2 regions of the Mesorhizobium sp. M0145 genome follow, and region 2 is predicted to be linked to the other one. Evidence: riboswitches for the same ligand, from Rfam matches in the RefSeq annotation. Region 2 holds a riboswitch; the other holds the start of a gene.
What was found. A riboswitch is a leader RNA that binds a small molecule or an ion and turns the genes downstream of it on or off. The one in region 2 is predicted to bind thiamine pyrophosphate.

Region 1 (15,128 bases), on a different contig from region 2:
TAGACGCGCAGGCGCTCGAGCATCTGTCGCGCGACGAGGACGTCCGGGCACTCACCACCGATGCCAGACGCGTGGCGCTGCTGTGGGAAGCCTGCGCGCTGCCCGACTACAGGAAGATCGCGCCGGCCCAGCACGCCGACTTGATCGCCTCCATCTACATGGACCTTGCCAGGCACGGCCATGTCGACGAGAACTACATGGCCGAGCAGGTGCGCCGTGCCGACACCACTGAAGGCGACATCGACACGCTGTCGCACAGGATTGCCCAGATCCGCACATGGACCTTCGTCTCCAACCGGCCCGGCTGGCTGGCCGATCGGGCACACTGGCAGGAAAAGACGCGCGAAATCGAAGACAGATTGTCGGATGCGCTGCATGAGCGGTTGACGAAACGTTTTGTAGACCGCAGGACTTCCGTCCTCATGCGGCGCCTTAGAGAAAACACGATGCCTGAAGCCGAAATCAGCCCAACCGGAACCGTCCTCGTCGAAGGCCATCACGTCGGCGAGTTGCAGGGTTTCCGCTTCACCGCCGACCAGAGCGCCGGCGGCGAGGATGCCAAGGCGGTGCGGGCGGCGGCGCAGAAGGCGCTTGCCGCCGAGTTCGAAGCGCGGGCCGAGCGTTTCGGCGCCTCTGCCAATGGCGACATTGCGCTGGGTTCGGATGGCACGCTGCGCTGGATCGGCGCCCCGATCGGCACGTTGGTTGCCGGCGAAGACGCTTTGAAGCCGCGTCTCGTTCTGCTCGCCGACGAGCAACTCACCGGCCCGGCACGCGACAAGGTTGCGGCGCGCGCCGAGCGCTTCGTCAATTTCCAGATCGAATCCCTGCTGAAGCCGCTGGTCGATCTCAAGAATGCGGAGCAGATCACCGGTATCGGCCGCGGCATTGCTTTCCAGCTCGTCGAGCATTTCGGCCTCATCAACCGTCGCGACATCGCCGACGAGATGAAATCCCTCGACCAGGAAGGCCGCGCGGCGCTTCGCCGTCTCGGCGTGCGCTTCGGCGCCTACCATGTCTTCGTCCCGGCGCTGATCAAGCCGGCGCCGGCCGGGCTGATAACGCTGCTGTGGGCGCTGAGGAACGACGGCAAGGACAAGCCCGGCTTCGGCGATGTCGTTCACGCACTGGCCTCCGGCCGCACCTCGGTGGTCATCGATCCGACCTTCGACAAGACCTTCTACAAGCTTGCCGGCTACCGCAATCTTGGCCGGCGTGCTGTACGCGTCGATATTCTCGAACGGCTGGCCGACCTGATCCGGCCGGCGACCAACTGGAAGCCGGGCCTCGGCCCTCGCCCCGACGGCGCCTATGACGGCCAGTCCTTCATGGTGACGCCGCCGATGATGTCGATTCTCGGCGCCACCGCCGACGACATGGAAGAAATCCTGAAGGGACTCGGCTATCGCGCCGATGCCAAACCGGCGGCCGAGGTCAAGGCGCGGCTCGAAGCACAGGACAATGCCGCGCGTGAAGCTGCCGCTGCAAAGCAGGCGGCGGAAGAGGCTGCGCGAGTCGAGCAGGCGAGGATGGCGGAAGCATCTGCCGCGCCAGAGCCGCCGGCGGAGGCTTCGGAACCTGTGTCGGATGCGGCTCCTGTTGCGGAGGCGGCGGCCGAAGCTGTGACCGAAGCGACGGCAGAGCCTGTCGCGGAAGCTCCAGCCCCTGAAGCTGCGGCAGAAGTCACGCAAGAGACCCGGCCCGCCGCGGAGGCGACTGCTGAAGCGCCTGCGGAACCAGCGGCCGAGCCAACGGCGGAACTTGGGGCGGAAACTGAGGCTGCGGCATCGGCAGAACCGCCGGTTTCCGACACTACGGAAGCATCGCCGGCCGAACCTGCAGCGACGGCGGAAGCCGTCTCCGGCGAAGCTGCTCCAGAAGCGGAGGAGCCAAAACCTGTCCTGTTATGGCGGCAGGGTCGTTTCGACCAGCGCCCGCGTCATCGCCAGCATGACAACCGCCCCCGGGACAATCATCGGGACAATCGCGCGCGCAATGGTCAAGCTGCGCCGGACAGCCGCAGCGATGCGCCGGCAGATGCCGGCGGGCAACCGACGCCGGGCGACCGGCCCGCCCGTCAGGGGCGCCACGACCAGCGCGACGGCGCCGGCAAGCCGCGCTTCGATCGCAGCAAGTTCAAGCCCAGGCCGCAAGGCGAGGCGGCAGAACAGCGCGCCGGCAAGCCGCAAGGTGAACGCCCGGACCGGCGCGAAAACCGGCCCGACTGGAAGGCTGGCCGACAGGACGGCAAAGGCGGCGCCCAAGGCGCAAAGCCCGCCTTCCAGCCAAAGCCGCGTGAGGAACGCCCGGTCCGCTTCGATCCGGACTCGCCCTTCGCCAAGCTCGCCGCGTTGCGCGACCAGCTGAAGAAGTAGGCTGCTCGTCCAATGGTCACTGATGCCCGCCAGCGCATCGACAAGTGGCTGTTCTTCTCGCGCGCGGTAAAATCGCGCACGCTGGCAGCCAAGCTGGTCGTCGCCGGACGCGTCCGCATCAATCGCGACAAAGCAGCGCAGGCCTCCGATACGGTCCGGCCGGGCGACGTTTTGACCATCACGCTGGAGCGGCGGATCTCCGTCTGGAAAGTCCTTGGCACCGGCGTACGGCGTGGCCCGGCCGAAGAGGCCCGCCTGCTCTACGAGGACATGTCGCCGCCCCCCGCGCCCAAGGACGAGGCGCTTCCGGATGCGGTGCCGCCGTTGCGCGAGGCCGGCAGCGGTCGCCCGACGAAGAAGGAACGCCGCCAGACCGACCACCTGCTCGGCGACGATTGAGCAAGGTCGAACGCCCGCTTTGCCGGCCTTCCGGAATTCCATTCCGGAAACCGCGGCACCGCTGGCAGGGGCCGCCCTTGCCACCAGCGGACAAAGGCGTTACCTCACCAAAAAAGCCCAATAAAATGGGACGTCCCGGAGCCGACCAATGACCTATGTCGTGACCGACAATTGCATAAAATGCAAATACATGGACTGCATCGAGGTCTGTCCGGTCGACTGCTTCTACGAAGGTGAGAACATGCTCGTCATCCACCCGGACGAGTGCATCGATTGCGGTGTCTGCGAACCGGAATGCCCGGCCGACGCGATCAAGCCCGACACCGAGTCGGGTCTCGACAAATGGCTGCAGATCAACACCGAATATGCCGAGAAATGGCCCAACATCACCGCCAAGAAGGAGCCGCCGGCCGACGCTAAAAATTTCGATGGCGAAACTGGCAAGTTCGAGAAATATTTCTCCGCCGAGCCCGGCGAAGGCGACTGACGAGCCTGCCGGCTGCGGCGGCCTGACGCCGCGTAACAGACGTGATACATTAACTGCCTTGACAGGCGGCGACGGCGCGTGGCCTTCGCGCGTGCAGCAAAACCTTGATTCTTCCGACTTTTTGTGTTATATCAACCAAACATGCCGGTGACACAACGTCGATTTATGGCGCAAACGCCCCAAATCACTGAAAGGTGAATTTCTCAATCCGGACCAGAGCGATCTGGGGCAGGCGGTCGCAATGTTGCGATTTGCCGGTCCTGGCCTTTCCGGTGAGTTCATCGTTGTGTGGCTAAGGACCGGTCACCCCGGTCGCACGAGTTCGGGCCGGCACGATGCCGGTACCACAACAAGGAGTTCAGGGCGTAATGGCAACGATCACCCCGCAGAAGAAGTCCACCGCAGCGCGCCACGGTTTCAAGACCGGCGAGTACATCGTCTATCCGGCGCATGGTGTCGGCCAGATCGTCTCGATCGATGAGCAGGAAGTCGCGGGCCACAAGCTGGAGTTGTTCGTCATCGACTTCCAGAAGGACAAGATGCGCCTCAAGGTGCCGGTCGCCAAGGCGACCTCGATCGGCATGCGCAAGCTGTCGGAAGAGGATTATGTCGAGCGCGCGCTGAAGGTCGTGCAGGGCCGCGCCCGCGTCAAGCGCACCATGTGGTCACGCCGCGCCCAGGAATATGATGCCAAGATCAACTCCGGCGATCTGATCTCGATCTCGGAAGTGGTGCGCGACCTTTACCGCGCCGATAACCAGCCGGAGCAGTCCTATTCCGAGCGCCAGCTCTACGAGGCGGCGCTTGACCGCATGGCCCGCGAGATCGCGGCCGTCAACCGCATGTCGGAGACCGAAGCGGTGCGCCTCATCGAGGTGAACCTCAACAAGGGCCCGAAGCGCGGCGCTAAGGCCGACAACGAGGAAGCCGAGCAGGAAGAAGCTGCTTGAGCTTTTCTCGTCTTCGAATTCAGAAAAACCCGGCCTCGCGCCGGGTTTTTTTGTCTTAGCTGACCGGCGACGGGCATATCTAACCTTCGCCGCCCTCCCTTTCCGCCTCGTGCTTCAGCGTGGCAATGAACCGCTTGGTCCGCTGGCGTTCCGGGTTGCTGAACAGCACCGCGGCCGGGCCTTGTTCGACGATGTTGCCGGCATCGAGGAACACCACTTCCCGCGCGATCTTGGAGGCGAGCCGCAGGTCATGCGTCGCCATCACCATGGTCGTGCCCTCGCTGGCGAGCTTGCCGAGCACGTCGACCACCTCCTGCGCCAGTTCCGGATCGAGTGCCGAGGTCGGCTCGTCGCAGAGCAGGACCTTCGGCGAAGGCGCCAGCGCCCGGGCAATCGCCACGCGCTGCTGCTGGCCACCTGACAGGGTCGCCGGCCAGGCATCGGCCTTGTGCGCCATGCCGACTTTTTCGAGCAGGGCCAGCGCCCGTTCGCGCGCCCTCTCCTTGGGCCATTTCAGCACCGTCACCAGCCCCTCCATGATGTTCTCGATCGCAGTGCGATGCGGAAACAACTGGAAATTCTGGAACACCATGCCGGTCTGCAGCCGCAGCCGCTGGATATCCCTGGTCGAGACCCTGCCGCCGGGGTGGAATTCGAGTGCATCGTCGCCGATCCGTACCGTGCCTGAAGTCGGCAGCTCGAGCAGGTTGATGCAGCGCAAAAGCGTGCTCTTCCCTCCGCCCGACGGCCCGACAAGCGCCGTAACGCTGCCTTCCTCGATGGTGACGGTGACGCCCTTCAGCACCAAATTGTCGCCGAAACGCTTTTCGATGTTGGTGAGGCCGATCATGCGCGCGCCTCCAGGAAGCCGCCATAACGGTTGAGCCGCGTTTCCAGCCGCGCCTGCAAGGCCGACAGCACGGAGCTCATGACCAGATAGAGGGCCGCTGCCTCGACATAGAGGATCAGCGGCTCATAGGTGGTGGCGACGATGCGCTGCGCTGCCTGGAACATCTCCGGCACGGTGATGGCGGCGGCGAGCGAAGTGTCCTTGACCAGCGAGATGAAGGTGTTGGACAGCGGCGGCACCGCGACGCGCCCCGCCTGTGGAAGAATGGTGCGCCGCATTGCCTGGGCCCAGGTCATGCCGATCGAATAGGCCGCTTCCCACTGGCCCTTCGGTACCGAACCGATGACGGCGCGGATGATTTCCGACGAATAGGCGCCGATGTTCAAGGTGAAGCCGATCAGTGCTGCCGGAAAGGCGTCGAGCAGGATGCCGACCGATGGCAGGCCGTAGAAGATAAGGAACAGTTGCACGAGAAGCGGCGTGCCGCGGAAGATCCAGACGTAGAAGCGGACCACGGCGACCAGCGGTTTGGGACCGAACAGCCGGACAAGCGCCACGACCAGGCCTAGGACAAGACCGAATGCAAACGACAGCAGCGTCAACGGCACGGTGAAGATCAGTGCAGCCCACAGCAGCGTAGGCAGGGATTCCAGCATCAATTGCAGCCAGTGCGGCACGAAGGCTCCTCCTTGCCAGATTGCCGTCGCTCATATCACGCGAAAGCGGCGGGCCGTCAAAGACAGCTCGCCGCGATATGAACGACGCGGGCCGGCATTCGGCCCACACGAGAAAAGCCGGTTACTTTGAAACGTCCTGGCCGAAATAGGTGTCGGCGATTTTCTGGTAGGTGCCGTCGGCCTTGATGTCGGCCAGCGCCTTATTGATGGCGGCCACCAGTTCCGGATCGCCCTTGCGTACGATGACGCCGGAATAGTCGGCGTTTTCTTCCTGCGCGGCAATCTTCACATTGGCGTCGGGCTTGTGCTTCTTGAAGTCGAGGAAGGACAGGCTGTCGTTGATGGTGGCGTCGGCGCGGCCGGTGAGAAGCAGCTGGATCGACTGGTCGAAGCCGTCGGTGCCGACGAGCTCGGCGCCGTTGGTTTCAGCCAGCTTGCCGAAATTCGAGGTCAACGACTGCGCCGCCTTCTTGCCCTTGAGATCGGCGAAACCCTTGATGTCGGTGTTGTCGCCGCGCACGATCAGCACCGCCTTGGAGGCGATGTAAGGATCGGAGAAATCATATTTGGCCTTGCGCGCCTCGGTGATGCCGACCTCGTTGATGACGGCATCGTAGCGGTTGGCATCGAGACCGGCGATCAGCCCGTCCCATTTGCCTTCGAGGAACTGGGCTTTGACGCCGAGGCGCTCGGCGATAGCCCGCGCGATCTCGACGTCGAAGCCGACCAGCGCGCCGGAAGCATCATGATAGGTGAAGGGCGCATAGGTTCCTTCCGTGCCGACCTTGAAGACGCCGGACTGCTTGATCTGGTCGAGATTGGCGCCGGCGTGACCGGCGGCGATGGCCAGAACCTGCAGCGTTCCGGCGATGATGAGCGATTTGAGCCATTTCATTTTTCTGTGATCCCGTCCTTGGCCGACGTCCGGCGTCATTGCGAGTGCCGGAAAATGACAGATGCGCGATGCCAGAATAAGAAACTAAATTTCAAAAATCTCGCGCCCTTGAAATCCAATTCTCAACCAGCATCTCCGGGCGCCATCCGGCTGAGCCAAGGCCGGTGGCGAATCGCCTGGAACAGCGCAATCGACATGACAGTCCGGGGGAACATTCCCCCGCATGGCACGTTCTTCGCTGTTGTAGGGCGCGGCGCCGCCATTTCAACCATCGGCGCCAACTCACGATTCGATCGCACCGCAACGCCTGGAGCAGGAGCGCGGCATGATGGAAGACAGTGCAGGACGGACCATGGTTCGCGCGGCGATGAAAGCCCCTTATCTGGAACGTGACGAAGAGCATCTCCTGGCGCTGCGCTGGAAGGAAAACAATGACCAGCACGCGCTGCACCGCATCACCGTCGCGCATATGCGGTTGGTCATTTCCATGGCGTCGCGGTTTCGCCACTACGGCCTTCCGCTGGGCGACCTGATCCAGGAAGGCCATGTCGGGCTGCTGGAGGCAGCGGCCCGTTTCGAGCCCGAGCGCGAGGTGCGGTTCTCGACCTACGCGACTTGGTGGATTCGCGCCTCGATGCAGGACTATATCCTGCGCAACTGGTCGATCGTGCGCGGCGGCACGAGCTCGGCGCAAAAGGCGCTGTTCTTCAACCTGCGGCGTCTGCGCGCCCGCCTGGCAAACGGCGCCGAGCAGATGTCGAATGCCACGCTCTACCGCGAAGTGTCGGCGGCTCTCGGGGTATCGGAGGCCGATGTGGCGATGATGGATTCCCGCCTTTCGGCGCCGGACAGCTCGCTCAACACGCCGCTAGCCGACGATGCGGGCGCAACCGAGCGGATGGAGTTCCTGGTTTCGGATGACCCGCTGCCCGATGAGGTCGTCGGCGATACGATCGACGTCGAACGCCGCTCGGTGTGGCTGAAGACGGCACTCGGCGCTCTCAATGCGCGCGAGCTCAGGATTATCGAGGAGCGCCGGCTGAGCGACGAGGGCGCGACGCTCGAAGCGCTCGGCGAGACGCTCGGCATCTCCAAGGAACGTGTCCGCCAGATCGAGGCGCGCGCCATGGAAAAGCTCAAGGCGGCGCTGGTAAAGCAGAACCCGGAATTTCTCGCAGCCTGAATTGCGTCGGCTGCTATTTGTCGGTGACGATCTTGACCTTGTCGCCGGCCGAAACCGCGGCACCCGGCGACAGCGCGTTGAGCACCCTGAACAAATCCAGCTTGCGGTCGACGCCGACCATCTGTGCGGCCAGGGAGCCCATTGTCTGGCCGGGCTGCACCGTGACGATGCGGATACGCAGTGGCTTCAACGCCGCCTTCTCGGCAGCACTCAGGATGCGGAACGAGCCGCTGACCGAGCGCGCCACCGTGCTCAGCGAGGTGCTGGCCGACGGTGCCGCGGTCAGCAAGCGGTAGACCTGGCCGCCGGCGCGGATCACCGCAATGTCGAATTGCCAGCCGTCGGCGCCGGCATGCGCGGTTGCCGCTTCGTTGCCGTTGATCGTCTCCTGGCGCACGCTGCTGTCGTCGAGGCCGGCAACCCAGCCGCTGCGGATGTAGTCGGTCAGCGAGCGGTTCTTGTCGATCGAAACGCCGTCGAAGCGGATCGCCATGTCGCCCGGGCCGGTCGCCGTCACCGCCGCCGCCGAATTGTCGATGACGAAGCCGTTGGGCACCGAGAACGACACGCCGAGGCCAGGGTGCAGGAAGGTTTCGCCGCGCACATAGCCTTCCTCCGGCGTGTCGCCGTAAAGTAGCCCGTCTACGCCGGCAAGAAATGAATCGCGGTCGCGCGACCCGACACCGGGCGCGCCGAACTGGCGGGCGTGGCGCTGCGCGAGGTCGATACGCTGCGGCGTGTTGGGGTGCGTCGCCAGGAAGTCGAGGCTGGCGTCGGTGGCGCCGCTGATCGAGCGGAAATCGGTATAGGCCGACATCGACTGCAGGAAGCGGCCGGCGGCGTAGGGATCGAAACCGGCTTCGCCGATCGACTTGATGCCGATGGCGTCGGCCTCCAGCTCCTGATTGCGCGAGAACTGGGCCAGCCTCAGCTTGCCGCGGATCAGCGCCGCCTTGGCCGTCGGGTTGTCGCCGAGCACATCCGAAACGACCTTGGTCGCCAACCCCTCCTCGGCTTCCAGCTGCTGGCGCTGCAGGCCGTGGTTGGCCGTAACGTGGCCCATCTCATGCGCGATGACGGCGGCAAGCTCGGCGGAATCGTTGGCCAGCGCCAGCAGCCCGCGGGTGATGTAGAGATAGCCGCCCGGCAGCGCGAAGGCATTGACGTTGGGCGAGTTGAGGATGGTGATGCGGTAGGTCTGGGTTGGGTTGGCCGACACCACGGTCAGTCTGCCGACGATCTTGGCCACCATGCGCTCGAGCTTGGGGTCGGAATACTCGCCGCCATAGGTGGCGAGGATGCGCGGGTGCTGCGCCTTCGCCAGTTGAGCGAGCTTGCCGTTGGCGGCGACATTGTCGACCGTGATCGGCTTGTCGGAGGGCTGGAAGCCCGATTCCTGCACGTCGGGAGGCGTGAACATCTGGCAGCTTGCCAGCGCCACGGCAAGACCGGCCAGCGCCAGAAAGCGCGCCAGCGGTTTCACCCTCCGATTGTCGATGCCGGTCGGCAGATCGGCGTCCTTTCAAGTCCTGGCACGTGACCGCGAAAATCGGGCGCGATTTCCGGAAAGCATCACGCGCAAAATCAAGTGCTACGGCGTCCTTCGTGCGTCCGACAGATACGAGGCAGCAAGGGCAAATCACGGTCTAGGCCGGACCAGCTCCTGGCGGACCTAGCCACACTACCTCGACCATGGCAAGCAAGCGCCGCTTCGCCTTCCGCCGGTTTGACCATAAATTATGTCCGCTTCCGGGCAACATCTCGTGATCCAGCCGCAAAGGGACCCGAGCCGATATAGCGTCGGAATGCCTCCGGTCCAGCCCCGACGAAAAAATCGGCCGCGGTGCCCGTCGCGGCAACCGTGCCACCATCCAGGAAAACCATGTTTTGGCCGATACGGCGCGCATCGTCCGGCTGGTGCGTGACGAATAGCACCGTCATGCGCTGCTCCGAATGGACGTCGGCCACCAGGTCGAGCATGTCGTCGCGCAGTGCCGGTCCGAGCGAAGCGAACGGCTCGTCGAGCAACAGCACCGGCCGGTCGCGCACCAGGACGCGGGCGAGCGCGACGCGCTGCCGCTCGCCGCCCGAGAGTTCGCGCGGCAGCCGGCTTTCCTTGCCGGCAAGGCCGACGCGCTTCAGCGCTGCGGCGATTGCGGCGCGGTCAGCCTCGCTCAGCCTGAGCGAAGGCGAGCGGCCGAGCCCGACATTCTGCTCGAGGGAAAGATGGGCAAACAGGTTGTTTTCCTGGAACACCATCGATACCGGCCGCGCTGATGGCGGCGCAGTGCTGACGTCGGCGCCGCCGATCAGCACGCGGCCCGACCGCGGCGTCTCGAAGCCGGCCACCAGATTGAGCAGCGTCGACTTTCCCGAACCGCTCGGCCCCATAATGGCGGTGATTTCCGACGCCGGGAAATCGACATCGAATATAAGCGGCGTTTCACCATAGCTGAACGAGACATTATCGAGTCGTACGGCCGCGCCTTTTTCCACCGAAATGGACCGTTCCGGGCTGGTCGGCATCATGATTTCTCGCCCCTTCCCAGCCAGTCCGCGGCCAACACCAGCGCCAGGCAGACAAGGCCGAGCAGCAGCGCCAGGCCGGCGGCATCCTCAGTGCGGTAACTGCCCATGCGCGCCAGCAGCAGATAGGGCAAGGTCTGCACGGAATCGCTGCCGAACAGCGCAATGACGCCGAGATCGCCGAGCGACAGCGCCATGGCGAAAGCGAAGCCGGTGGCGAGCGGCCGCCGCAGCGACGGCCAGTCGACCAGCCGCAACCGGTTCCAGCCCGAGATACCAAGCTGTGCGCAGAGCCGTTCGTGGCGTTCGCTCGACGCGTCATAGGCAGGGCGGATGGCGCGGATGGCGAACGGCATCGCCATCACCGCATTGACCGCAACGACCATGACAGGGGCGATCGCAAAGACATCGCTGACGGTGCGCAAGAGCAGGAACCAGCCGGCGCCGATGACGATGGGCGGCACCACCAGGACGAACCCCGCACCGGTGTCGGCCAGATGTTCGAGCAGTGTCCGCCGGCCTGTCCGCCGGGTGAGCGCCAGCGCCCGGCGCGCCATGACCAGCGACAGCGACAACGCCACAGAGAGCAGCGCCGATAGGAGGGAGAGCACGGCACTGGTCGCCGTCGCTTGCCGCACCGCGCTCTCGCCGGCCAGGCGGCCGAGATCGGCGCCAAGCCCGGCTGCCAACGTGGCCGCCATCGGCCCGGCGACAAACAGCAGTGCCAGCCCGATCGCCAATGCGTTCAGCACGGTCTCGGCCGCACCGGCTGAAAAATACCGGCGCGGCGCCACCGGCAGATTGGCATCCCCTACCATATTGGCGCCGAGCCGCGTCAAGGCCAGCACGACGACGAAGGTCAGGGCAATCTGCAGCAGGGTCAGCGTCACAGCCCGCGCCGGGTCGAAGTCGAAACGCAGCGCCTGGTAGATGGCAACCTCGAGCGTCGTCGCGCTGGGTCCGCCGCCGAGCGTAAGCACGATGGTGAAGGAGGTGATGCACAGCATGAAAACGAGCCCTGCAACGCCGGGCAAGGCCGCACGCAGCGGCGGCCATTCGATCAGCCGGAAGGCCGGCGCAGCGCCCATGCCAAGCTGGCTCGCCAGCCGCCATTGGTCGGCCGGCACGGTCTGCAACGCCTCCAGGAACAGCCGCGTCGCCAGCGGCAGGTTGAAGAAGACATGGGCGACGAGTATGCCCGACAGGCCATAGATGCCGGGCCAGCTCTGGCCGCCAATCGCGCCGAGCGTGCCGGCGAAATACCCGGCGCGGCCATAGAGTGCCAAGACACCGAGTGCGGCAACAATGGCCGGCAGCGCCAGCGGCACGGCGAAAAGCTGGAGGATGAAGCCTCGCCCGAAAAAACGCGGATGCCGCGACAGGGCACGCGCGACGAACAGCGCCGGTGCGACGGAGAGCAGGGTCGACAGCAGAGCCTGCCAGAGCGTGAAACGGACGACGCGCAAGAGATAGGAATCGAAAGCGGAGGCGGCGCCGGACAGGTCGCGTGTGGCTTCGACGACGAGCCCGGCGAATGCACCGCCGATCAGCAGCGCGATGGCGGCGAGCGCGACGATGCCGGCAGTGACGCGGGGATCGGCCGGATGACGCGTATGCATGTCGCGCTACCCGACACTACGACAGGTGTTGATCGAAGGAAATACCTGGCAATGGCCGAGCCCACCCCTCTCTGGCCTGCCGGCCATCTCCCCCTCAAGGGGGGAGATTGCGCACTCAGCCGCCTTCGCCAATCTCACAAGTGGCAGGACGAGGAGAGGCGACAAAGCTGCCGATCTCCCCCCTTGAGGGGGAGATGGCCGGCAGGCCAGAGGGGGGTGGCTTGGCGCAAACATCCGACGAGGCTTGAGCCCTACTTGCTCATCGCCGCAAGCCACTCATCGACCCAGGCCTTGCGGTTGGCCGCGACGTCTTCCGGGCTGAACAGCAAGGTCTTGGTCGGCTTGACCAGCTTGTCGAACGCCGGGTTGAGCGGCTTGTCGGTTTTGCCGGCCGGGAACATCCAGTTGGTTTCGGGAATGACATCCTGAAATTTCGGTCCGGTCATGAAGGCAATGAACTTTTCTGCCAGCGGGTTCTTCGCACCCTTGGTGGTGATCCCCGCAACCTCGATCTGCAGATATTCGCCCTCCTCGAAGGACGCCGCCTGGTAGCGCTCGGTGTTTTCGGCGACCATGTGGTAGGCCGGCGAGGTGGTGTAGGACAGCACCATCGGCGCCTCGCCCTTGGTGAACAGGCCGTAGGCCTCGCTCCAGCCCGGCGTTACCGTCAGCACCTTCGCCTTGAGTTTGGCCCAGGCTTCCGGCGCCTTGTCGCCATAGACCGACTTGACCCACAGCAGCAGGCCAAGGCCCGGCGTCGAGGTGCGCGGATCCTGGATGACGATCTTCTCTCCGGCATCGCCCTCGACCAATTCCCTGAGGCTCTTCGGCGGGCTCTTCAGTTTTTCGGTATCGTAGACGACGGCGAAATAGCCATAGTCGAACGGCACGAAAATATCGTCGCTCCAGCCGCCCGGCACACTGACGCCCGACACGGTGCCGTGCAGCGAAAACAGGCCGGTTGCCTTGGCGTCGGCGGTTAAGTTGGTATCGAGGCCAAGTACGATGTCGGCCTTGGTCGCGGCGCCTTCCAGCTTCACACGGTTGAGCAGCGCCACGCCGTCGGCGACCGAGACGAATTCGACGACGCAACTGCATTCGGCCTCGAAGGCCTTCTTCACCGCCGGTCCCGGACCCCAATCGGCGGTGAAGCTTTCATAGGTATAGACCGTCAGTCTATCCTGTGCCGATGCCTGCCCTGGCAGGGCGAGCGCGGATGCCGCAAGCAGGACAATTGAGACAAGAGAGTGGAAAAAACTGCGCATCGGCGCCTCCTTCGTTCGCGTTGAAAGGAATTGAGGCGTCGGGCTGTCCGAAACGTCTAATCCCTCCGCCGGTACAAACCGGATCAGGTTCAGCGGGTTGGCAGTCTTGCCTCTCAGCCGGTCCGCGAAAATCGCGTCCGGCACCCCGTTAGAGCGTTGCGACACATAGGCCCGGCCGAAGTGCTGCGCAAGCGGAAGTTTGCCGGGCATCCAAAGCCCAGCCTTCCGTTTCGTCTGCCGTTTCATCTTCCGTTTCCGGGGCAGGGCTGGTAAGGGCCACGAGATATGAGCACATTCACCATCCTGCTTGGCGGCGATCTCATCCGCACGCCGCTGCTCGACCGCCAGGTCGAAGGCTCGCGCGTCATCGCCGCCGATGCCGGCATCGGTCATGCCCGCATGCTGGGCCTGAGGCCGGAACTCTGGGTCGGCGATTTCGATTCGGTGCCTGCCGATTTGCCGGAGGATCTGGCCGCCGTGCCACGGCAGGTATTTCCCGCTGAAAAGGACAAGACCGACGGTGAACTCGCTATCGCCGCCGCGCTCGAACGCGGTGCGACCAGCCTTGTGCTCGCAGGCGCCTTCGGCGGCAAACGCACCGACCACATCTTCCTGCATCTGGCGCTAAGCGTCCGGCTGGCGGAAGGCGGAACGGAAGTGCTTTTGACCAGCGGCGCACAGGAAGGCATTCCTTTGCTGCCTGGAAAGACTGGCTTCGACTATGTCGACGGCACGCTGTTTTCGGTGCTCGGCTTTTCGGATCTCGCCGGCCTGACAGTCACCGGCGCCAAATGGCCGCTCGACCATGTCGAGGTTGCGTTCGGCTCGTCGCTGACCATTTCCAACGAGGTCAGGGGCCGGCTGGAAATCGCGCTGGCCAGCGGCCGCGCGCTGCTGCTCGCGCATCCCTACCCTTTTCCGGAAAGCTGAGCCCAGAAAGCTGACATGGCGCCGCCGCTTCTCAATCTCGACGGGATAAAGCTGACCTTTGGCGGCACGCCGCTGCTCGACGGTGCCGCCCTGACGGCCTCAGTTGGCGACAAGATCGCCCTGGTCGGCCGCAACGGCTCTGGCAAGTCGACGCTCCTCAAGATAGCCGCCGGGCTGATCGAACCGCAGGACGGCGAAGTCTTCCGCCAGCCTTCGGCGACCGTGCGCTACTTGCCGCAAATGCCCGACATGGACGGCTTTGCGACTGTCCGCGCCTATGTCGAGGCGGGGCTCGGGCCGGCCGACGATCCCTACCGCGCCACCTATCTGATGGAGCATCTCGGCCTGACCGGCGAGGAACGGCCGAACGACCTCTCCGGCGGCGAGGCGCGGCGCGCCGCCCTCGCCCGCGTCATGGCGCCGGAGCCCGACATTCTCCTCCTCGATGAGCCGACCAATCATCTTGACCTTTCGGTCATCGAATGGCTGGAGGAGGAGCTTGCCCGCACCTCCTCGGCACTGGTCGTCATCTCGCATGACCGCCGTTTTCTCGAGCGCGTGTCACGCGCCACAATCTGGCTCGACCGCGGCCAGACCCGCCGTCTCGACAAGGGCTTTGGCTATTTCGAGGAATGGCGCGACACGGTGCTGGAGGAGGAAGAGCGCGAGCAGCACAAGCTCGGTCGCCAGATCGTGCGCGAGGAGCACTGGCTGCGCTATGGCGTGACGGCAAGGCGCAAGCGCAACATGCGCCGGCTCGGTGAATTGCAGACCATGCGCCAGCGCTTTCGTGGTCATCGCGGCGCCGAGGGTGCGGCGACGATGACAGCCAGCGACGCCGCCGAATCCGGCAAACTGGTGATCGAAGCCAAGAACATCGAGAAGAGCTTTGGCGATCTGACCGTGGTCAAGGGATTCTCGACCCGCATCCAGCGCGGCGATCGCGTCGGCCTGGTCGGGCCGAACGGCGCC
Region 2 (15,128 bases):
GTACCCGGCGCCGGCAAGGCGTCGATGCGGTAGACATAGTCGACCACCGCGCTGCCGACATGGACGAGACGCCCACTCATATCGCCGCATCCTTGCCGGGACCCGTCCTGTCGGCACGGCGCTTGGATATACGGGCCGCAACAAGGTCGGCGGTGAGCGCGCCAACCGCCGCTATGTCGATGCCCTTGAGGTCTGCAATGCGGTTCTGAGGCAGTCGGGAAAAGCCGGTGCAGGCGCCGGCCATGCCGGTCGCGATGGCGCCGATCGTATCGGTGTCGCCACCGAGATTGGCACTAATCACCGCCGCTTGCCAGGGATCACCGCCGGCGATTTCCAGCACCGCGAATGCAGCCGGAATGGACTCCTGACTGGCGACGCCGGTGCCGACCAGATCGGTGATCAGCCGGATCGCGTCCTTCGTCGCCTTGCCGCGCACAAGCTCCTGCGCCCACCCAATGCGCGCGGCAATGTCACCGCCGGTCACCCAATGGCCGAGCGTTGCTCCGCCCCTCGCCGCGGCGATGGCGCTGTCGGAAGCGGCGCGCCAGTCGCCGCCGGCGACGCCGCGGCTGACGGCCGCCGCAACGGCGGCTGCGGCCGCAATGGCAATCGAGGTGTTGTGCGTGGCCCGGCAGGTCTCGGCAACTTTGGCGACCAGCGCGTCCAGCGGCTCTGGCGGCATCATGATGCCGACCGGCGCAATGCGCATGGCCGCACCATTTGTGTCGCCGCTGCGCCCCGCTTCCTCGGCCGGCACGCCATTGTTGATGGCGTCGATGGCGCGTTTGGTCGATGGTCCCAGCAGATCGTAGCTGCCGCGCGCTTTGACGTCGCGCTCCCAGTCGAGCAGCGCGTTGACCCACCGCGTATGATCGAAGCGGTTGCCGGATTCGACCAGGATACGGCCAAGCAGAAGCGCCTGTTCGGTGTCGTCGGTGATCGTTCCAGCGGGAAGCCCCTTCGACACCGGATGGTCGGCGAAAGGAGCAATGAAGCCCTCTACATGGGCGTAGAGTTCGGCAATCCGGGCCGGCGACAAAAGCTGCGTCGGCATGCCCAGCGCATCCCCCAGTGCCCCGCCGACAAGCGCCCCCATGGCCCGATCAGTCATATTCCCGGTGTTGTCGTCCGGCATCACTCAGAACCTCATATGCAGCGCAAAATGCGCCGGGTTGAGCAGGCTGGTCACATATTCGATCGGCCGGTCATCGGCGGCGCGGGTCAACCGGCGACCGCGAAGGAACGGCGTGCCTTGCGGGCAACCGAGGATTGCAGAGTCCTCGGCGTTGAGCATTTCGATGCCGACCCATTCCTCGCCATGGTCGGGAATGAGGCCCGCGCCGCGCAGCGTCTGGTGCAGCGAGCCTTCGCGCAGGCCGCGCAACGGCACGTCCTCCAGTTCCGGCGACAATGGCAGGCGGCTGCGCTCGATGGAGATGGCGTGGCCGTCGCTGGCATTGGTGCGCACCCGGTCGACAGCGATGAAAAACGGGTTTTCTATACCAAGCAGTGCGGCAAGACCGGGGTCCTCGATCACCTCGAGCCGCAGCGTCCGCGTCTCGGCGTTGGCGCCGGCGTTGGCGAGCGCCCGCGACCAACCGATGGAGTCATCAACGGGCTTGCCATCGAAGGTGACGAAAGAGCCGATGCCGACTTTGGTCGTGATCAGCCCGCGGTTGGACAGTTCCTCGAGGCCTTTGCGGACGGTGTTGCGGCTGACGGAGAAACGCTGGACGAGCTTGTTCTCGCTTTGCAGCCGGTCGCCGAAGCCGAGAACACCGGAGCGGATTTCATGTTCGAGAACGGTGGCGATCTGTTCGGGCTTGCCCGTGCCGGGAGACAGTTGAACCGAGCGCCGCTTCATATGGGTACCTGTTCAGTGAGCCTGTATAATCCTGTTCATATCACGGCAGGCTTGTCAACGAGTGCCGCATGGAGCAGTTCGTGATCCCGAGTCCGGTTCAACAGGACGGCATAAGGAGCGTCAGCCTAGCGCCGCCGCAGCCGAGACGCGGGATCGACCGCTCCCGTCGAGGGGCGTCGTTTAGCAGGAGCTCGCGACCAAGGTGAATTCCAGGATCGCAGTCGGATGTGGGGAAAGGATGCCACACAACGCACTAGATACGGCGCACGACGGCCGCCTCGCCATCGTTGATCTCGCGGTCGCCGCCTGGCGAGGCCGTCAAACTACTCCTGTCGAGTGAGGTGAATTACGAAGGGAAATTACCAGCCCGGACCCGCGAGAGGCAGGCGTGTCTTTCGAGAGTTGGAAAATCTTACAAGTTTCGTCGGTCTGCTGCATTCTTCTTAAACATGGCCAAGACAAGCCGCTTGCCTTCGCGCACACTGTCTTCGAGCGGCTTCGCCTTCGCCAGATGCGCCGCAATCGCGCTAGCCAGCATGCAACCCGTCCCGCGCATTGATGCGACAAGACGAGGTGCGTCGAAGCGGATTGGTTCTTGATCCGAACGCAACAGAATATCGGTTGATCGAGGTCCTGATGCGTGGCCCCCTTTGATCAGCAGGCCCGGCACGCCGGCTGCCAGCAATTTCCGTCCCAGTCTCACCGCGTCGCTCTCGTCGGCTGGCGGTTCCGCACCAACAAGGAGCGCCAGCTCGAGGAGATTGGGGGTCACAAGGCAGCAAAGCGGCATCAGATCGCGCCTCATGGCAGCGATGGCACCTGCTTCCAGAAGCCCCCGGCCGGAGCTCGAGGCCAGCACCGGATCGAGCACTGCCGGCACCTGCGGATTTTCGCGCAGCACGCCGGCAATGGCAACGACGATCTCAGCCGTTGCGAGCATGCCGATCTTAATTGCCGCCACCTTGTTGGCCTGCAGCGCGGCGCACATCTGATCGGCCACAAGATCGGGCTGCGAAGGATGGATTTCCATCACGGCTTCGTGCGTCTGCACCGTCAGCGCTGTGACAGCCAGGCAGGTGCGCACGCCAATGGAAGAGATCGTCTCGATATCACGTGCAATTCCAGCCCCACCGCTGGAGTCTGATCCGCCGACCACGAGCACATGCGGTTCTCGCCTCAGCGCCATGGCTTTGTCTTTTCGATCCATTCTCGCGTGCGCGCTTCGGGATCGGCATTCAACGTGATGTCGGTGACCACCGCCGCGCTGTCCGCACCAGCCTCGAAGACACCGTCGAGCCGGTCGGGGTTGAGGCCGCCGATGGAGACCAATGGGATCGGCGCCACCCGATGCTTCCACTCGCTGATCCGCTCGAGCCCTTGCGGCGCCCATTTCATCTGCTTCAGGATGGTGGGATAGATGGGGCCGAGCGCGATATAGTCGGGCTCGGCAGCGATGGCCGTTTCCAGTTCGAGATGATCGTGCGTGCTGAGCCCGAGCTTCAATCCGGCGTACTTAATCGCCAGCAGGTCGGCCGCAGCCAAATCCTCTTGGCCGAGATGGACGAAGTCGCAGCCTTCCTCAAAGGCGAGCCGCCAATAGTCGTTGACGATCAGTTGGCAACCATGGACCGCGCAGACGCCGTTCGCGCGGCGGATTTCCGTCCGCAGCGTGGCCTCGTCCCTATCCTTGATGCGCAACTGAACCAGCTTGACGCCAAGTGGCACCAGCCGTTCGATCCAGGCGGCGCTGTCGACGATCAGGTAGAAGGGATCGAGCTTCATGAGAAAACCGCCCTGCCGAATGTTGGTGTCGATGGCACCGCGACGTCGCGGGGTTCGAGCATTCCCGAAAGGAAGGCTTCACGGCCGGCATCGACTGCCTTGCCGAATGCGCGCGCCATGCCGACTGGCTCGGCTGCCCTGGCGACCGCTGTGTTCAGGAGCACGGCATCAAAGCCGAACTCCATGACTGTTGTCGCGTGCGATGGCCGTCCGAGACCAGCATCCACGATCAGCGGGACATCAGGGAAATGTCCGCGCATCGAGCGCAGCGCCATGATGTTGACCGGCCCGAGGGCGGAACCGATCGGTGCGCACCACGGCATCAAGACCTTGCAGCCCGCCTCCAGCAGCCGCTCGGCGACAACAAGGTCGTCGGTGGTATAGGGGAATACCGAAAACCCATCCTCGCACAGGATGCGGGCGGCTTCGACCAGTCCGAACACATCCGGCTGCAGAGTGTCGTGGTTGCCGATCACCTCGAGCTTGATCCAGGTCGTCCCGAACACCTCGCGCGCCATTTGCGCGGTCGTGACCGCTTCCTTGACGGAGTGGCAGCCGGCCGTGTTGGGCAGGATTCTTGTGCCAAGCGAGCGGATCAACGACCAGAACTTTTCGCCGTCCCTGCCGCCGGCCATTTCACGCCGCAGGGACACGGTCACCACCGACGTGCCCGATGCCTGGACCGCATCGGCAAGGATGGCGGGCGATGGATATTGAGCCGTGCCGAGAAACAGCCGAGAGGGAAGCGTCGTCCCGAGAAGCTCGAACATGCTAGCCTCCCTGCATCGGTGAGAGGATTTCGATCCGGTCGCCCTCGCTCAACTGGAACTCCGCCCGGTTGGCTTTGTGCACGAGGTCGCTGTTGACGGCCGTCGCCAGCCAATCGCCTTCATAGTCGAGCGCGGCAAGTAGTTCGGCCAGCGTTGAGGCGTCAATCTCAAGCGCTTGGCCGTTGACGATCAGTTTCATCGGCGGGCTCCAAGGGTTTGTGGTGACTGAAGACGAGTTCGGCCGCCTGGCGCGCCATGGCGGGCGCGAGAAGAAAGCCATGGCGATAAAGCCCGTTGATCGCCACGGTGCTTTCGCGTGCTTCGACACGCGGCAGATTGTCGGGAAAGGCTGGACGGACGCCGACACCGGTTTCAACGATCTCGGCCTCGCCAAAGGCCGGATGGAGGGCATAGGCGGTGCCCAGCAGCTCCATCATGGAACGCGCCGTGACCCGTCCAGCGGACTGGCTCTCGATCATCGTCGCGCCGGCCATGAACTGGTGGTCAGCGCGCGGCACTACGTAGAGCGGAAAGCGCGGATGAAGCAGTCGGACCGGGCGCGAGAGCGAGACATCGGGCGTGCGCAGGATCAGCATCTCGCCGCGAACGCCGCGCAGTCGGTCGTCTATGGCGGCCATGCCCGTGCAGTCGATCTGACGACCGAAACCGGAGCCAAGCCGGGCGTCGGCGCCGAAGCGGAATTCGATGCCCATCGCTGCTAGTCTGTCATGCAGTGCCGCCATCGCCTGGCGCGGGTCGAGATGGGCTTCGTCGGGGAAGAGCAATCCACGACGGAAGCGGCCGGCGAGGTCGGGTTCCAGGAGCGCAATTTCGTCTTCATCGACACGCCGATGGCCCGACGTGCGGCTGGCGAAGCGGTCGAGCTCGCCGGCATCACGCGGGGGGGCCACGACAAGTGTTCCGCCCCGTGTCACCTGACCCGGCAGCACCGCATCCCACCAGTCGGCGGCGTCACGTCCAAGGTCCAGCACCGGCTGCTCGGCGCTTTCACGCTCGCACCAGGGCGCCAGCATGCCGCCGGCGAACCACGACGCATTGCCTCCAAGGCCATGCCGGATCTCGGCGACAGTGACCGTCGCGCCGCGGGCGGCGAGTTCGAAGGCGGCGGTGAGGCCGGCGACGCCGGCCCCCTTTATCAGCACCTTCATGATGGCTTACCTGGCTGAGGCGTGAGCGGTGCGCCGGTCTCGTCCGCTGGCACGTAGAGATCGCCGCCCTCGCGGTATTTCGCCGCCATCGCCGCCATGCCCTCTTTCTGTGCCTCGGCTCGGATGTCGTGAGAGATGCGCATCGAGCAGAATTTCGGTCCGCACATCGAGCAGAAATGCGCCAGCTTGTGCGCCTCCTTGGGCAAGGTCTGGTCGTGGAAGGACCGTGCGGTTTCGGGGTCGAGCGACAGGTTGAACTGGTCCTCCCAGCGGAACTCGAAGCGCGCGCGGGAAAGGGCGTCATCCCTGACTTTCGCCGCCGGGTGGCCCTTCGCCAGGTCGGCCGCGTGCGCTGCGATCTTGTAGGTGATCACGCCGGTCTTGACGTCATCGCGGTCGGGAAGGCCGAGATGCTCCTTGGGCGTGACGTAGCAGAGCATGGCCGTTCCGAACCAGCCGATCATCGCCGCGCCGATGCCGGAAGTGATGTGGTCGTAGCCCGGCGCGATGTCGGTCGTCAGCGGTCCAAGCGTATAGAACGGCGCCTCGCCACAGACGGCGAGCTGCTTGTCCATGTTCGCCTTGATCTTGTGCATCGGCACGTGGCCGGGCCCCTCGATCATCACCTGGCAATCTTTCGCCCAGGCGATCTGCGTCAGCTCGCCGAGCGTTTCCAGCTCGGCGAATTGCGCCGCGTCGTTGGCATCGGCGATCGAGCCGGGACGAAGGCCGTCGCCGAGCGAAAAGGACACATCATAGGCGCGGCAGATGTCGCAGATTTCAGCGAAATGCTCGTAGAGGAAGCTCTCCCGGTGATGGTGCAGGCACCATTTGGCCATGATGGAGCCGCCGCGCGAGACGATACCCGTGACCCGGTCAACGGTCAGCGGGATGTAGTGCAGCCGCACGCCGGCATGGATGGTGAAATAGTCGACGCCCTGTTCGGCCTGTTCGATCAGCGTGTCGCGGTACACCTCCCAGGTCAGATCCTCGGCGATGCCGCCGACCTTCTCGAGCGCCTGGTAGAGCGGCACCGTGCCGATCGGCACCGGCGAGTTGCGGACGATCCATTCGCGGATGTTGTGGATGTTGCGGCCGGTCGACAGGTCCATCACTGTATCGGCGCCCCAGCGGATCGCCCAGACCATCTTTTCGACCTCTTCAGCCATCGACGATGTGACGGCGGAGTTACCGATATTGGCGTTGATCTTGACCAGGAAATTGCGACCGATAATCATCGGTTCGCTCTCGGGATGATTAATGTTGGCGGGAATGATCGCGCGTCCGCGCGCCACCTCGTGGCGGACGAATTCAGGCGTGACGAAATCGGGCAGCGTCGCGCCGAAAGCCTCGCCGTCACGCTCAAGCTTGCCGTGCAGGATCTCGCGACCAAGGTTCTCGCGGATGGCGACGAACTCCATTTCGGGCGTGATGATGCCAGCGCGCGCATAGGCAAGCTGTGTCACCGCCCTGCCGGTCTGGGCCCTGAGTGGCCGGTTGCGGACTGGAAATTCCGGTGTTAGGCGCTCGCCCGCCGCAAATCCATTGTCTTCTGGCCGGACGTGGCGGCCGTCATAGGCTTCGACATCGCCGCGCGCGGTGACCCATTCATGGCGAAGCCGTGCAAGGCCGTTTTCGATGCTGGTTTCGACAGTCGGGTCGGTATAGGGGCCGGACGGATCGTAAGCGGTCACCGGCGGCTCGCCTGCCGTCGGATGGACGGAGATTTCGCGCATCGGCACCCTGAGCTGCGGGTGGATGGTGCCGGATTTGTGGATTTTGCGTGAGGCAGGCAGCGGTCCCGTCGAGACGGCGGGGGTGAGGGCATTCATCTTGAGGCTCCTTTGCTCGTTGCATTGGAGACCCAGTTCTGTGCCGGAAGGATGAAAAGACGCTTCTAGCGACCTGCCGAAACAGGATCTCGGGCGTAAACTCCCGCAAAGCGCTTGCACCGTCCCTACGCCAGTATGAACTGGATCAGGTTCAACGGGTCACTGCGCCGCCAATGCCAGCAGTATCTCAGCCCCTTGCCGGGACTCCCCTGGTGAATGCGTGAGGTTGGACGGGACGGCTCCGGTTTGTCAAGCGCGTTCTGGCCGCGGCTGATCGGCGGCCGGTCAGACCGTGCGGAAAAAATCGTGCATGTCTCGGCGACAAGTCAAGCGTCGGAGATGAAGGCAGGGACAAGGGAATCGCAAACCGTCGGACTAAAAATCGATCCTGATGATCACACCTTCAATGGCACCGAAGGTTTGCGCGTAGATCGCCTCGATTCTTCCTGCCTCGTCACTGGTCAGCGCGGCGAATTCCTTTTCGCGCGCGCGGTTCGATAGATGTCCATCATTCTGGTGAAGAAAACGGAAGAGCAGATCGGTCAACCGCTCGGGCATGTCGATAAAGGCGTCCACCTGCTGCCGGAACTGATCGTAGCGCTGCAGAAATGCGGTTTCCTCGGGAAGGTCCCGTTCGATCGTCCGCTGAACGCAAGCATAGAGGAATTCGGCGTGCGGGGTTGCATCGAAGAACCGGTAGAAATCACCGGTGTCATTCAGCACCCGGACGTTGAATTGCGGCGTCGGTTCCCATTCCACCAACGGCAGCAGGCGCTGCGAATAGCTCTCGAGCACGCCCCTGTACTCGTTGATCTGGTCCAGGATCGCGGCCGAGACGGGAAAGACCACTCCCGGCGGATTGAAGCCGCGCATGGCAAGGACGTGGTGGATTAGGTAGCGGTGAATGCGGCCGTTTCCGTCCTCGAACGGGTGAATGTAGACAAAGCCGAAGGCGAGGATTGCGGCGGCTACGACTGCATCAAGCTTTTGCGTGGGGCCCTGATCGAACGCTGCCATTCCATCGATTAGCCGCGGCAGGTCCTCGGGCCGAGCGCCGATGTGATCGGGCAAGGGCGTGCCGTTGTCTCGGTCATGCTCGCCGACGAAACCTCCTTCTTTTCGGAAGCCAAGTCTTACGAAACGGGCGTCGCCAAGTACAATTCTTTGCAGACGCAGCAGCTCATCGCGATCGATCGGCCAGCGGCCGGCTTCGCCGATGGCGCGGCCCCAGCGCTGGATGCGATCTTGCGGCGGGTGCTCGCCCTCGATCGCATAGCTTGATCGCGAGTCTTTGAGCAAAAGAAAGACGGCGGTCCGAGCAAGGAGGTCGCGCGGCACGTCCGCTACGATTGCCTCCGCGCGCCGCGGTAGTTCAAGGCCGATGAATTTTTCGAGAATCTTGGTGCGGAACACCAGAGGGCAGAACTCACGCGTGCCGGGGAGATTGTCCCTTACGCGGTAGCGCGAAGCGGTCTTGTCGGGTCCCGGCCACTGCAGCTCGGGATCGACAACCGGAATGTATCGTCCGGCCTCCGCGTCCGGCAGATCGATACGCGCGCCCCTCAGCCATTCATATAAAAACCAGATGCGGCGGGCATAACTGCCGGTCGGGCTTTCACGGACCAGCGCCTCGATCGGCGCGGGACCGGTCACTTGGAACAGCCGCTTGAGGACGGCAAGGTCCAGTCCCTCGTACTTGAGCGCAAAGGTCAGGTGGCCTTCGAGGGTAGGATTTGGGGCATGGCGGGGGGTCATGATCCGCCAGCCATCCCGTTCGGTAATGCGATGATGCTCGCCAGTGGCGAACAACCTACGGGGCAAGGGCACGGCGAGCCTGTAGGCTCCGATCAGGGCGCTGTACCCGGCCGGGGTCGCCGTTTCAGGAAGGCGGATTTCCTGAAAAACGGTAACAGGACCTGAGAATTGCTGTTGCACCGCAGGCATGAAAAGCGAATCCTTCCATCGAATTTTGGTTTAATCGGCCAAAACCTATGAAAAATGATCCTATCCCATGAAAATTGATGCCACCAGACAAATTTTCCGAAAACCGATTCTAAAACGGTGCTGAAGTCGATCAAGCAAGAACTCCGCCACCGGCTCAAGGAAGCGACTTCAGACAAAAAGGTGAGTCCAGGAACCGCCATTCGTCCGTCTCTTAGTCACGAGGCCGGCACGGATGGCCCGCCTTACGTCGAGCCGGATTGCTCCCACTCGGCTCGTGAGGACATCGAAGCGGCGTTGGTAAAATTCATGGACGCCTTCAACAGCGGAAACGCAGCAGCGGTAGGTCAAATGTATACCGACGATGCCGCCCTGCTGCTACCCGACGGCAAACGCGTCGATGACCGCAAGGGCGTGGAAGAATTCTGGCAGGGCGCAATCAAGGCCGGGATGAAGAATCTCACCCTGAAGGCGCTGGAAGTGGAAGGGAGCGGGAATCTCGCCTACGAAGTTGGCGCATTTACGCTCGGTGTGCCGAGCAAAGGCGGCGCCCTCTCCACTGTCGCGGGCAAGTATCTCGTCGTCTGGAAAAAGGGCGACCACGGGACATGGCGCCTGCATCGGGACATCTGGAACTTAGGTGCGGCCGAATAGGGATAGATATCCAGGCCCTCATCGACCGTCTTGCGAAGGGTAGGGCGGCTGTAGTGACCGGGATCTGGTGCTCTATTGCCAGCGCTGTCGAGTGGCAGGACGATGGGGACCGGCTAACCGCGCGGTATAGCTTCGGTCTGGCGCGCTTTCCAATGGATTTGCCGCCAATTTGGCGGATCGCTGATCAGTCGCGGTGATTGCGACCACGTCACCAATTCCAATTCCCCGCTTCATGAAACGAGTCTGGAGCGTGCACGGCCTTAAGCAAGGGATTGCTAATGTGCGAGACAGCACGCTTCGCTCTAGCGGGTATGGCCCAGCGGCTTGGTTGAGGGGGGACTAGCAGCTAGAGGCCGCTGGGCCTTGACCAGCAGCATGCTTAAGAGGAGGCGCTGGCTGGCTGGCCAAAAACTTGCGCTCAAGGCAACGCAAAAGCATCATTCGAACGGACACTGCCCGCCAGAAGCTTATTCCAGCCGATAGAGCCACCATGGAATGCAAGCCCAGCAAACCGGATTCACCAAACATCGCATCGGGAACCTGCGCTTGCCCGTCCATGGCCGCGCCAGTCCTCCGGCATTCAGCATTGCGACGCGGAGCAGCCAGCCGACCCATTATAGACCGCGACGGACGGTGATTAGGGCCAGCGCGGCGATAGGCAGCGAGCGTAACCATTGGCGTAAGTGGAGTGTTTCACGATCTCAATTGGTTGGCTCCGCCAGGTTTCCAGCTGGCTGCCACCGGGCACGTGCCAGCTGGAGTAAACAATGAAATATTCGAAACCGGCTTTTTGGGCGGGAGCCGCGCTAGCTGCCTGCCTTTTGCCGAAACCGGCTTGGCCGAGCCAGTTCGGCTGCGCATATTGCAATGAGGGGTGAGAAACCTGGCATTCGACGGGAGCAGTGCAGTAACATGTGCGAAGCCTAGTCGAGTCTGCAAGCGGCAATCATTCGTCGTGAGTCGACGCTAGTGTGTGCGTTTCGCAGCACTCCGGCTGGCTATCTCGCGTAAGACCGCATGAAGAAGCGTTCCAATTTCCTGTTCGGCGCGCCCGGGTGCAATTCCTGATTCGGACAACTGAACGAGAATTGTCTTGGCGGTGCTGCGCCAGAACGCATTCGCCTCCTCCCCGTTCTTGGATTCCAGCACGCGGGCAACTCCCTCGACCAACTTCCGCCGCCGATACAGCGGAAACGCCCTTATGTTTGACACCGATCACCTCACCCATTCAGTCTCGCGATTAAGCATTGGCGGGTTAGAAAATCTGGTTAACGGCGTATTCTTTTTGGTAGTAGTAAGAGTTCTGTGCGGGCGGTGAACGGTGCCGCGATTAGCCAATGAGCGCGATGGCTTGGGCGCAAACTGTCGGGCAGGAATGGGTAAGAGCGGACATTGGCCGATCTCCGCTCTTCAGGGCCGGAAAAATCTCGACAATGCTCCCAATCGATTCCAGATCGAAGACGACGTCGTCAGAGCCGGTGTCATTGGCTGGCGTTCCGGAATAGCCGATGTCGTCACAATAGGATTTGATCGTCGCTGCTGCGCGACGGCATTCCGGAAGTCGACTGGCTCGTCGCCACCATGACCTTGACCGCACCAGTCGGCCCGATCACGACGTCACCGGCGCGGCCTTGTCGCTGATCGTGGTTCTGAACGGCCTGCCGCGGATGGCGCCGTTCAGCCCGGTCTCCCGCAATCGTTCAATGGTGCAGCGGGCCACATCGAAGCCTTCGCGCTTCAATTGCCGCCACACCTTGCGCACGCCATAGACGGCGAAGTTCTCTGCAAACACTCTTGTGATCTCCGGCTTCAGAGCTAAATCCCGTTTCGCCCGCAATGACAGGCGGGAAGGATCGTGGTTTGTGCCGCACGGTGGACGGGGCAATCGGCAGAACCCTGCAGATTGGCTCGATCCCGTAGTCGCCACGATGATCATCAATGAAGGCGATCATTTTGAACGGGCGGTCGAGCTCCCCCTTGGCAAAATAAGCGGCTGCTTTCCGCAGGATCTCATTGGCGTGCCGAAGCTCCCGGTTCTCCCGCTCCAGAGCCTTCATCCGCGCCGTCATCTCGGTGGGGAACCCCTGCACGTTGGCCGCTGTCCACCTCCATCCGCTTCAGCCAGCCATCCAGTGCGGCTGGCGTGAGATAACGAGCCGGCACGTTTCACTCAGAGCCCCGGCCCCGGCCGGGGTTTTTCATTTGCCCGGGTGATGCTAGGCTTGATAGTCTCTCTTCCGCATTTGCTTCGGGGGATGCCATGCGCACGATCGTTTTGCTGTGCAGTGCCGTGCTTTTCTCGCTCGCCCACATCCCGGCCCGCGCCGAGGAACCTTCGGTCGAACGCGGCCTCTACGTCTCGATTACCGGCGGCTGCCACGACTGTCACACCATGGGTTATCGGGAAAGCGGCGGGAAGATCGACCCGGAGAAGGCGCTCAAGGGCAGCAACATCGGTTTCCAGGGTCCATGGGGGACGAGCTATCCGGCCAACCTGCGGCTCATGGTGGCAGACGACGGCGAAGATGAGTTCGTGCGCATTGCCCGCTTTTTCGACGCAGCGCCGCCAATGCCCTGGTACAATCTCCGCAAGATGGACGAAACCGACGTGCGCTCGCTCTACCGCAATATCCGGTCGCTTGGCCCCGCCGGAGCGGCAGCACCGCAGCTGGTTGCGCCCGGCGAAAAGGTGATGACGCCCTTCATCGTGCTGGAGCCGCCGCAGATGCCGCCGCCCTGCAGTCGCGATCTCGATTGCGGCATAGGTGAAATCTGCGGCACAGCGGAACCGCGGATGTGCGTTAAGCGGTAGGCCTCAGAACAGCCGTCTGGCTCCGGTCGGGGTTTTTATTTGTCGCCATGGTGATATGTTGCCCGCATGGCGAAGTTTCGCAGGTTCTGGAGGCCAGGGGAAGGGGGAGAGGCAAAGATAGCCCCGGCCATAATTGCTCCCATCATGACCGAAATTGCTGCGGCAATGGACGTCCAATTTGCCCACACCGCGTCGGCTTTTAGTGTTTGACCGTGCCTTCAACTCTGCTGTCATACACGGATATCGCCACTCTCACGCTGCTGACGACGCCATGCTTGGACCAATGGGCACCTTCCGGTTGCGTTTCGAACGCTTCGGCGCCCCATGTTTTGAGGCACAGCGCTGCCATGGAGCTGCTGCAGGCGGGCGTCGATTGTTCGGTCCCGCTCGACGGTGTTACTGTCAATCTCGATGCGACCGTCGTCGAGGAAGCGCGAGAGGCCTTCCCAGCGCGTGAGAGTGTAGCGGATCGTCTCGGCGAGCTTTGTCTTGTGGCTGATCAGGTCGAGCTTCTCGCGCAGCCAAGGTTCGAGATCGGCGACAATAGCGCGGCTCCTTTCCTGGCGACGCACGGCGTTCGTCTGCCGACCTCGTCACTCCAAACCTGGTCGAAAACGCGTTGGCGAAGCTCTGGATCGGACGGGTATAAACCGGCCTGTTGAAAGGGATTTTTGGAACCCCCATGCTTCAGAAAGGCCGTCACTGGTGATCAAAATTAGCGCCCGTCGGGATGAACGAGTGAACGGTATGTAAAAGGAGGACATTTGCAATGATTGTCCGCCCCAACCGGCTACGAAAATTGTCCCCAACTGGCGGTTGGTAGACGCCAAGCAGCCGCGCACGTATCGTTTGTTACGATCGGGCCGCACCGGGCACAGCCCACCCCAGCGCCCACGCCCGTGCTCGGCGCAACGCTCGATCGACCCGTCGTGCTGTAGAGTGCGGCGGGTTTTTCAATGCCGATCGCGCAGCTCTTCACTGCCTTGGTGAGGGTCAGACGGTCGTTGCCGTTCTTTTTGATCAGCTTGCTGACCTGGCTCGGCCACACGCCATTTTCCCGCGCGAAATGTTCCACCTCATAACGCGCATCGACCGACAGGCGGCCTCGGTCGAACAAGTGAACAAGTCTCGATTGCTTTTGTTCTCGTCCATTTCCGTTCCCCCTCACTCGACATCCGACGCAGCTGGGAAATGAGGATCCGTCCGCCTATCGAGGAATGGCGGGCGGATCCTATCAGCGCAGGAAGGGACTTTTCTGCGCAGATACAAATTCGGGGCTGTTGGAGCGTCATTTCTGGCTAGCGAGCATCAGCTGGCAACCATTCCTATCACCAAGAAGGTGATGGAGACGGCGAAAACCGGTGCAAGCAGCCAGCGAGCTTGGTGGACACTGTTCTCCATAGGCTCCTCCGTTGAGCGACGCCGAGTACGAACAGACACAGTTCCGGGTGGCTGCATGTGCGGGGCTATTGCGCACTGCAGCGAAGACTTTGGTCCTACGCACGGCTAGACCGAAGGCTCAGTGAGGAACGTCTGCACAAGCTTCATGTTTGGGGGAGCTTTGGCGCAAAGTTTCGCGTCCAGTGCAAGAGAGCTCACAAGGAGATAGCTATGAGAATGCGTCTTTCCACCGCAGCCGCGGGATTTCTGCTGCTGGCTGGTGTCGGTGCTGCCGCCGCTCAGGACGTGGTGATCGACCCGGAACAGGAGACGGTGATTAAGGAATATGTGAAAAAGCAGCCACTCGCTTCGGTGAAAATTCCTGGAGTGGAGCTCAATATCGGCTCAACCCTGCCCGACACAGTCGAGCTTCATGAGGTCCCGAACGTCAAATACCGCTACGTCGTCGTCGACAATCGGACCGTTGTCGTTGATCCAGGCACACGCAAGATCGTCAAAGTCATCCAGTGACCTGAACGATTTGGGGAGGAGAAGCCCGCCGTTACCAAGTTAGGCGGCGCGGGGACGAAGCGTGTTTGATAGGCTGTCGGGCGGCAATCGATCTATAGATCTGCCAGCACCAGGCCTTGGGCAACGCTTGATCAACCCGCCGTGCTGATGGGCACGGCGGGTTTTTCCAGATGAAGGCGGGTTAGAACACGTTGTTAATTTATGATAGCTTTGCCGCGGGAGGCGATCAAATCATGGACAAAAGGGTCGAGGGAGACTCGGAGGAACTGGCGCGGGGCGAATTCGAGCTCAGAGCCGAACGGTATGGCGTGAACGCCTTCATTCTCGTTGTCGAACTTTTAAACCTGCTGGAAAAGCGCGGAACCATCAGCAGCGACGACGTCGCGAAAATGG

Region 1: another riboswitch for thiamine pyrophosphate. It lies ahead of thiB (thiamine ABC transporter substrate binding subunit); the one in region 2 lies ahead of thiC (phosphomethylpyrimidine synthase ThiC).

The regions. Positions count from the first base shown of each region.
Region 1 is NZ_JAMYTK010000001.1:833,697-848,824, forward strand. Features, by position in the region: gene NKJ28_RS04235 (helicase-related protein) at 1-2,375, shown strand, start outside; gene NKJ28_RS04240 (RNA-binding S4 domain-containing protein) at 2,388-2,774, shown strand; gene fdxA (ferredoxin FdxA) at 2,923-3,261, shown strand; gene NKJ28_RS04250 (CarD family transcriptional regulator) at 3,630-4,211, shown strand; gene NKJ28_RS04255 (amino acid ABC transporter ATP-binding protein) at 4,291-5,061, opposite strand; gene NKJ28_RS04260 (ABC transporter permease subunit) at 5,058-5,738, opposite strand; gene NKJ28_RS04265 (amino acid ABC transporter substrate-binding protein) at 5,860-6,633, opposite strand; gene NKJ28_RS04270 (RNA polymerase factor sigma-32) at 6,959-7,816, shown strand; gene NKJ28_RS04275 (M48 family metalloprotease) at 7,830-9,299, opposite strand; gene thiQ (thiamine ABC transporter ATP-binding protein) at 9,554-10,345, opposite strand; gene thiP (thiamine/thiamine pyrophosphate ABC transporter permease) at 10,342-11,961, opposite strand; gene thiB (thiamine ABC transporter substrate binding subunit) at 12,213-13,226, opposite strand; TPP riboswitch at 13,270-13,384, opposite strand; gene NKJ28_RS04295 (thiamine diphosphokinase) at 13,512-14,156, shown strand; gene NKJ28_RS04300 (ABC-F family ATP-binding cassette domain-containing protein) at 14,172-15,128, shown strand, end outside.
Region 2 is NZ_JAMYTK010000004.1:44,042-59,169, reverse strand. Features, by position in the region: gene NKJ28_RS09300 (PfkB family carbohydrate kinase) at 1-80, opposite strand, end outside; gene NKJ28_RS09295 (ADP-ribosylglycohydrolase family protein) at 77-1,135, opposite strand; gene NKJ28_RS09290 (GntR family transcriptional regulator) at 1,139-1,864, opposite strand; gene NKJ28_RS09285 (hydroxymethylpyrimidine/phosphomethylpyrimidine kinase) at 2,277-3,050, opposite strand; gene NKJ28_RS09280 (thiamine phosphate synthase) at 3,041-3,646, opposite strand; gene NKJ28_RS09275 (thiazole synthase) at 3,643-4,416, opposite strand; gene thiS (sulfur carrier protein ThiS) at 4,418-4,615, opposite strand; gene thiO (glycine oxidase ThiO) at 4,584-5,585, opposite strand; gene thiC (phosphomethylpyrimidine synthase ThiC) at 5,582-7,417, opposite strand; TPP riboswitch at 7,522-7,638, opposite strand; gene NKJ28_RS09255 (Fic family protein) at 7,793-9,361, opposite strand; gene NKJ28_RS09250 (YybH family protein) at 9,479-10,012, shown strand; gene NKJ28_RS09245 (DUF6074 family protein) at 10,979-11,224, opposite strand; partial or broken gene NKJ28_RS09240 (IS3 family transposase) at 11,637-12,145, opposite strand; AL1L pseudoknot at 11,890-12,004, opposite strand; gene NKJ28_RS09235 (hypothetical protein) at 12,273-12,824, shown strand; partial or broken gene NKJ28_RS09230 (IS66 family transposase) at 13,208-13,415, opposite strand; gene NKJ28_RS09225 (hypothetical protein) at 13,615-13,941, opposite strand; gene NKJ28_RS09220 (DUF1236 domain-containing protein) at 14,436-14,735, shown strand; gene NKJ28_RS09215 (hypothetical protein) at 14,969-15,128, shown strand, end outside.